2 regions of the Enterobacter sp. C4G1 genome follow, and region 1 is predicted to be linked to the other one. Evidence: predicted binding sites of a transcription regulator. Region 1 holds the regulator's gene; the other holds the start of a gene.
The links. Region 1 encodes Fur, which represses iron uptake genes when iron is present. Its sites were predicted from a motif close to ATAATAATGAGAACNACTATCAA; they were not measured.

Region 1 (4,214 bases):
CCTGACTTTTGCCCGCTAAAAAGCATTGATAATTCGCGTCGCGAAAAATAACCTAAAGACGGTAGTTAATTCGAGGGTATTTCTAACTACCCCTGACCATTTGGTCTTTTATATTTTTCGCCGTTTTAGGCGTTTTAATTCGTCAAAGAGGAATAATCTATGCGTACGTTCAGTGGCAAACGTAGTGCGCTGGCGCTGGCTATTGCCGGTGTGACAGCAATGTCGGGCCTGGTTGTCGCTCCAGAAGCTAAAGCGGCAGGTTTCATTGATGATTCTACGCTCACGGGCGGTATCTATTACTGGCAGCGTGAACGTGACCGTAAAGACGTCACCGAAGACAAATACAAAACCAACCTTTCTCACTCCACCTGGAACGCCAACCTGGATTTCCAGTCGGGTTACGCCGCCGATTTGTTCGGCCTGGATATTGCGGCATTCACTGCAATAGAAATGGCGGAAAATGGCGACAGTGGTCACCCGAACGAAATTGCATTCTCTTCCAGCAACAAAGCGTATAAAGAAGACTGGTCAGGAGATAAGAGCGGAGTCAGCCTGTATAAGGCCGCTGCGAAATTTAAATATGGCCCGGTATGGGCACGTGCGGGTTATATCCAGCCAACCGGACAAACGCTGTTAGCGCCACACTGGAGCTTTATGCCAGGTACTTATCAGGGTGCAGAAGCTGGCGCGAATTTTGACTACGGCGATGCGGGCGCACTGAGCTTCTCGTATATGTGGACCAACGAGTATAAAGCGCCGTGGCATATTGAGATGGATAAGTTTTACCAGAACGATAAAAAAACCAAAGTTGATTATCTTCACTCGCTGGGTGCGAAGTACGATTTCAAAAACGACCTGGTTCTTGAAGCCGCATTTGGTCAGGCTGAAGGCTATATCGACCAGTATTTTGCCAAAGCAAGCTACAAGTTTGATATTGCGGGCAGCCCGTTGAGCACCAGCTATCAGTTCTACGGTACGCGCGACAAAGCCAGCAGCGGTACGGTAAACGATATATACGACGGCACGGCGTGGTTGCAGGCTTTAACCTTCGGCTACAAAGTGGGCCAGGTCGATTTACGTCTTGAAGGGACATGGGTGAAGGCTGAAGGCCAGCAGGGTTACTTCCTGCAACGTATGACCCCAACCTATGCGTCCTCTAATGGTCGTCTGGATATCTGGTGGGATAACCGTTCAGACTTCAACGCCGATGGCGAAAAAGCCGTCTTCTTCGGTGCCATGTATGACCTGAAAAACTGGAATCTGCCGGGCTGGGCGGTGGGGGCTTCCTACGCTTACGCATGGGATGCAAAACCTGGCGATATGGCCACACCAGACGCGTACTACGACCCGAACTATCGTCTGAAAGAGTCCTCTTACAGCCTGGATGCGATTTACACCCTTCAGGATGGTCGCGCGAAAGGCACGATGTTCAAACTGCACTTCACTCAATACGACAACCACTCCGATATCCCAAGTTACGCGGGCGGTTACGGCAACATCTTCCAGGATGAACGTGACGTGAAATTCATGGTGATTGCCCCGTTCACAATCTTCTGATGAACAGACCGGCGGGTTAAGTTCCGCCGGAATGGAGACTGAAAATGATGAAAAAAATCATAATCGTCGCGATGCTGGCATCGGGGCTGGTGGCTTGTGCGCAGACTCAGGCACCAAAAGAGGACTCACGTCTGAAAGAGGCTTACAGCGCCTGTATTAATACAGCTGAAGGCTCGCCAGAGAAAATCGAAGCCTGCCAGAGCGTGCTTAATGTGCTGAAGAAAGAGAAGGCGCATGAGCAGTTCGCAACTCAGGAAAACGTCCGCGTGATGGATTACCAGGCCTGTATCCAGGCGCGTAAAACCGGAAACGATCAGGAAGTGGCGAAGCGTTGCGATCAGATCTGGAAAGAGATCCGTAGTAATAACAGTAATTAACTCGCTGTTATCATGCCCGGTGGCGCTACGCTTACCGGGCTTTTTTTATGCCAAATAACTGGCAAAAAAAAGCCAACCTTTCGGCTGGCTCAGAGTATGAAAAGAGTACTTACTTCGCGTCGTGCGCGTGATCATTTTCGCGGCAATCGCCTTCCGCACAGTGGCCGTACAGGTACAGGCTGTGGTTGGTCAGACGGATGCCATGACGGGCCGCGATTTCACGCTGGCGCGCTTCGATAGAGTCATCACTAAATTCAATGACCTTGCCACAGTCGAGGCAGATCAGGTGATCGTGATGGTGTTGCTGAGTCAGTTCGAAAACAGATTTACCGCCTTCGAAGTTATGACGGGTAACAATGCCCGCGTCATCAAACTGGTTCAGCACGCGATAAACGGTCGCCAGCCCAATTTCTTCACCCATGTCGATAAGACGCTTATAAAGGTCTTCCGCACTGACATGGTGATTGTCTGGTCCCTGAAGCACTTCAAGGATTTTTAACCGAGGAAGCGTAACTTTCAGGCCAGCCTTCTTTAATGCGGTGTTGTTGTCAGTCATGCGGAATCTGTCCTGTTGCTAAACGATTCACTTCTAAGGAAGAAGTGACAGAGAATGCACTTGGGATAATGCGTATCATTATAGAACTGCCATGTCTAAATGAAAACTGCAAGTCTCAAGCAAAGTATGCTTATAAAAACGTGGTATCACCAACAAACTTGTTCGATGGCACCCACGTATTACCAGGGGGATATTGTACAGGTCTGAACGAAAAAGTTAAAAGTTTGTAGCAATTAATTTAATCGGTTTGACCCGGTCAAGCGGGCGCAACCGAAGTTGCGCCGCTCATTATCAGGCGTTAAGGATGTCGTCCAGGTTCAGTTCTTCGCGGACCTGTTTAACCCATTTTTCAACGCGTTCTGCAGTCAGTTCTGGCTGGCGGTCTTCATCGATGGCCAGACCCACAAAGTGATCGTCGTCGGCCAGGCCTTTAGAGGCTTCGAAGTGGTAACCCGCTGTCGGCCAGTGACCCACGATAGCTGCGCCGCGTGGTTCAATGATGTCGCGGATGGTGCCCAGCGCGTCACAGAAATATTCTGCGTAATCTTCCTGATCGCCACAACCGAACAGCGCAACCAGCTTACCGTTGAAATCAACCTCTTCCAGAGTCGGGAAGAAATCGTCCCAGTCGCACTGCGCTTCGCCGTAGTACCAGGTTGGAATACCCAGCAGCAGGATGTCATAGCCTTCGAGATCTTCTTTGCTGCTCTTGGCAATGTCATGCACATCGGCAACATCTTTACCGAGCTGTTTTTGAATGTTTTTTGCGATATTTTCGGTATTGCCGGTATCACTGCCGAAGAAAATGCCGATGATTGCCATGAGTAAAATAACCTCTTGAAACTTAATGGTATGGTGGCGCAATTTGTCCACGGATAAGGGCAATAATAGCAGAACAGACAACCCTGCGGAAACAGCTATCGCGCAGGACTGCACTCTGTGCTACATGAAAAGGGTGAGAAAGGGAGTTTTCTGACTTATGCCTTGCTGTGCAATTTTTCGAGTTGCGCGATCAACATCTCTTCAATCAGCTCGCTGCGGCTGATGTCGCGGGCGCTGGCAAGCTCGTTGAGTGCATCAACGGCATCGGCGTTGAGTTTCAGTTCGACACGCTTAAGCCCACGATTTTTATCGCGTTTAAGCTGGTTGCGTTTATTAATACGCAGCTGTTCATCGCGCGAAAGCGGATTTGTCTTGGGTCGTCCCGGGCGACGCTCATTCGCGAACAGATCTATTGTCGTACGGTCCGTTTGTTCTTTGGCCATGATTTTGAGACTTCGGGGGAAAACAAGCCGCCCTGCTATTGCCCGGGCGATAAGCGCGCCATCATACATCACCCACATCGGCACGCCAACGACTGGAAGCCCGCAGGCTTCCAGTCGCTGTCTTTTTAATCAATTCGTAGTATCAGAGAGATAGCGGCGGATCGCGCGAAGCACGGCTTCTGGTTTTTCAGCATGAACCCAGTGTCCGGCTCCGGCGATAACATGCGCGCGGGCTTCGGGGAACTGTCTGATCAATTCATCGCGACAGGCTTCGGTGACATACGGCGAATTGCCGCCGCGCACAAAGAGGGTAGGGTGTTGCCAGGCCGCAACCGGCTCCCAGCCGACAATTTCTGAGTATTGATCCCACAGCACCGGCACGTTGAAGCGCCACTGGCCGTCGACAAACGATTTCAGCAGAAACTGCACCACACCTTCTTCATTAAGATGGTCGCGCAT
Region 2 (4,214 bases), 2.1 Mb from region 1:
CTCTACTCGCGCCTCGACCTGGCATGGGACGGCGTGGGTGAACCTAAGCTGTTAGAAAACAACGCCGACACGCCAACTTCTCTGTATGAAGCTGCATTCTTCCAATGGATTTGGCTTGAAGACCAGGTGAATGCAGGAAACCTGCCGGAAGGCAGCGACCAGTTCAACAGCCTTCAGGAAAAGCTGATTGAGCGCTTTGGCGAATTGCGTGAACAGCATGGCTTCACCCTGCTGCACCTCGCCTGCTGTCGCGATACAGAAGAAGATCGTGGCACAGTGCAGTATTTACAGGACTGTGCGGCCGAAGCCGAAGTCGCTACCGAATTCCTTTATATTGAAGACATCGGCCTGGGTGAAAAGGGTCAGTTCACGGATATGCAGGATCAGGTAATCAGTAACCTGTTCAAGCTCTATCCCTGGGAATATATGCTGCGCGAGATGTTCTCGACCAAGCTGGAAGATGCTGGCGTACGCTGGCTGGAGCCTGCCTGGAAGAGCATTATTTCTAACAAGGCGCTGCTGCCAATGCTGTGGGAGATGTTCCCGAATCACCCTAATCTGCTGCCCGCTTACTTTGCTGAAGATGATTTCCCGCCGATGGATAAATACGTCGTGAAGCCCATCTTCTCTCGCGAAGGGGCGAACGTGTCCATCATCGAAAACGGCAAAACGCTGGAAGCGGTTGAAGGGCCTTACGGCGAAGAAGGGATGATCGTCCAGGAATTTTATCAACTGCCGAAGTTTGGCGACAGCTATACGCTGATTGGTAGCTGGCTCATTAACGATCAGCCTGCCGGGATCGGCATCCGCGAAGATCGCGCGCTGATCACTCAGGATCTGTCACGGTTCTATCCGCACATCTTCGTCGAATAAGGCTTGCCCGGTGGCGCTACGCTTACCGGGCCTACGCGCGACATGTAGGCCGGGTAAGGCGAAGCCGCCACCCGGCATGTTTTTTACCCAATCTGCACCGACAACATACTCAAACTCCCCATCTCAATCCCATCAACCGGGATCGTAATCGGCTCCTGGCCATCCCACGCACCTAATACATACAGCAGCGGCAGGAAGTGATCCGCCGTTGGGTTAGAGAGTGAACCACCCTCGTGTTCCAGATAGTTCACCAGAGGGTGCTGTTCAACCGGGCCTTGCCACGTCAGGTTAGCTTTTACAAAATCGTTGAATGAGGTTGCCCACGGGTACGGCGTATTCTCTCCGTGCCAGCGTGCCGTGCGCAGGTTATGCACCACGTTGCCGCTCGCCACCAGCATAATGCCTTCATCACGCAGTGAGGCCAGCTTACGGCCAATTTCCAGATGCCAGGCCGCAGGTTTGGTACTGTCGATACTCAGTTGCACCATCGGGATATCCGCATCAGGATACATTTTGATGAGCACACCCCAGGAGCCGTGGTCAAAGCCCCAGGCTTCTTTATCCAGTGCAACCGGGACGGGTGCCAGCAGCTCCACCAGCTGTTGTGCCAGCGCAGGCGAGCCAGGTGCCGGATAATGCGTGTCATAGAGCGCCTGCGGGAATCCACCAAAATCATGGATGGTTTTTGGCGCTTCCATCGCCGTTACGCCTGTGCCGCGGGTAAACCAGTGCGCGGAAACCACCACAATTGCTTTCGGGCGTGGCAACGTCTCTCCCAGATGACGCCAGGCGCGGGTATAGACGTTATCTTCCAGAACGTTCATTGGGCTGCCGTGGCCTAAAAACAGTGCTGGCATACGAGAAGAAGTCATGGTGATATCCTTACAGAAGGTGTCAATTTGATGGTTCTACATTACGCGTAATCTGGCAAAGATGAACGCAGATAAGCGTGAAGATCATCATCAGGAAATTTGAATGTAAGGAATGTGTAAAGCAGAGTCTCCGCTCTCGCTTTGCCATCAATGAATCATTAATATTAATGATAATCATTATCATAAGGAGCAGTGCATGTCAGTCCCTTTGATCCTGACAATACTTGCAGGTGCCGCGACCTTTATCGGTGCGATTTTAGGCGTGCTTGGTCAGAAACCGTCTAACCGCGTGCTGGCGTTCTCACTGGGTTTTGCCGCCGGGATCATGCTGCTTATCTCTCTGATGGAGATGCTCCCTGCTGCGCTTGGCACAGAAGGCATGTCTCCGGTCCTGGGCTATGGCATGTTTGTGTTTGGTCTGCTGGGTTACTTTGCGCTCGACCGCATGTTGCCTCACGCGCATCCGCAGGATCTCATGCAAAAAAACGTGGCAACGTTGCCGCACAATATTAAGCGTACCGCAGTTTTGCTGACACTGGGTATCAGTCTGCATAACTTCCCGGAGGGTGTCGCCACCTACGTGACCGCCAGTAATAACCTGGAGATGGGTTTTGGCATCGCCCTTGCCGTGGCGTTGCACAATATTCCTGAAGGACTGGCCGTTGCCGGGCCGGTTTATGCTGCTACGGGTTCAAAACGTACCGCTGTCTTCTGGGCGGGCATTTCCGGGATGGCTGAAATCCTGGGCGGTGTGCTTGCATGGTTGATTCTTGGCAGCCTGGTTTCACCCGTTGTGATGGCAGCCATTATGGCAGCGGTCGCGGGAATAATGGTTGCTCTTTCTGTGGATGAGCTGATGCCACTGGCGAAAGAGATCGATCCTGACAACAACCCCAGCTACGGTGTGCTGTGCGGTATGTCTGTAATGGGGCTTAGCCTGGTATTGTTACAAACGGCAGGTATTGGCTGAAAGGTTGCGCTCCCTTTATTGAGGGAGCGCAATTTTATGAAGTGTAAGTGAATACCAACTATCAGTATTAATAATATAAAGTCCGACGTCATACTTCTTGACCGCCATAGAAATCAATTAAGAAATATTATTTATAACTATTCCCTGTAAAATAAATACCGCTTCGCGTATTAAATAAACGACAAAAGATAGATGTTAATCACTGTTTAACTAAGCATCTCAGCTTTTGATATACAGCATCCATCCCACTCATAACTTCAAGCAATCTATTAATAAATCCTAAATCCCTCATTAAGAAATACTCACGAGAACACCTATATTGTGGCTGATATATTTCACCCGCTTTAATGCAATAAAAGTGTTGCAATATTAATTCATTAAATTTATTGCGATGTCCAATCTTAGATAAAGGATTATATCTTCATGCTTAACAAGACTATCCTGGCAGTTGCGACAACTGCACTGCTTTCTGGCCTGTCCTTTACTGCTGTGGCAGCAGATAACCAGGGCTCAGGGAAGATCACTTTCACCGGTGAAGTCATCAGTGCACCTTGCTCTATCACCCCTGGTGATGAAAACCAGACCATTGAATTAGGCGAAGTCGCGGATAGCGTGCTGAACAGCGGTAAAAACTCGCTGCCGGTTGACGTAAATATCCACCTGCAAGACTGTATTCTTTCCGACAACAGCGGGCAAACGCCAACCACTATCGATAAAGTGAAGGTGACATTTACCTCTGCCAGCACCGATAGCACTGACACCAGCCTGATGAAAAACACCCTGGATGGCAACATCGGCGGTGCGACCGGCGTAGGTATTCGTCTGCTGGATAGCGGCAGTAATAAAGTGACGCTGGGTACTGCGATTCCAGTGTCATTCCCATCTGTTAACTCTTATCAGGAACTGAACTTTAAAGCCCGCATGGAGCCTGTAACAGGCAAAACGGCTACCCCAGGTAACGTTCAGGCCCAGGCGAACTACGTTCTCGACTATAAGTAATTCAGTTTAACGCCTGAATTACTAGCCGATGATGGACTCATCGGCTTTTTAATTATCTCTTTAATCAGCGAAACGGATTTATGCTAAAACACTCAGCGCCTCAACTATCTCGCCTCTCTGCTTTTATAAAGCATTCGCTGAGTGCAACACTTTACTCAGCATTATTCGTCTTGCCAGTATCTGCGGTTGAATTCAACACGGATATGATTGATGTTGAAGACCGAAGTAATATTGATATTTCCCAGTTTGAGAAAAAAGGCCATATCACACCGGGTAGCTATCTCGTCCGTATTCAGGTCAATAAAAACACGTTACCTCAATCCACAACAATGGAATGGATCGCAACGGAAAACGAAAGCGGTTCACAAATTTGTGTTAACGCCGGGCAATTATCTGCTTTCGGACTGAGCACAGATTTCATTTCGCGACTCCATTATCCACAGAACGGACGTTGCCTTGACCTTTCGGCTGTTCCGGAACTGGGCTTTTCCCTTAATAAA

Region 2: a site for Fur is predicted at 1,907-1,929, ahead of zupT (zinc transporter ZupT). Genes of this name have one in related genera too.

Annotation. Positions count from the first base shown of each region.
Region 1 covers NZ_JBQVVV010000001.1:2,395,275-2,399,488, forward strand. Annotated here, with positions in the region: gene chiP (chitoporin ChiP) at 160-1,557, shown strand; gene chiQ (ChiQ/YbfN family lipoprotein) at 1,605-1,934, shown strand; gene fur (ferric iron uptake transcriptional regulator) at 2,044-2,490, opposite strand; gene ACT9TW_RS11515 (ryhB-regulated fur leader peptide) at 2,483-2,569, opposite strand; gene fldA (flavodoxin FldA) at 2,782-3,312, opposite strand; gene ybfE (LexA regulated protein) at 3,468-3,755, opposite strand; gene ybfF (esterase) at 3,885-4,214, opposite strand, start outside.
Region 2 covers NZ_JBQVVV010000001.1:308,970-313,183, forward strand. Annotated here, with positions in the region: gene ACT9TW_RS01490 (glutathionylspermidine synthase family protein) at 1-873, shown strand, start outside; gene ygiD (4,5-DOPA-extradiol-dioxygenase) at 957-1,745, opposite strand; gene zupT (zinc transporter ZupT) at 1,942-2,715, shown strand; gene ACT9TW_RS01505 (fimbrial-like protein) at 3,139-3,714, shown strand; gene ACT9TW_RS01510 (fimbria/pilus outer membrane usher protein) at 3,795-4,214, shown strand, end outside.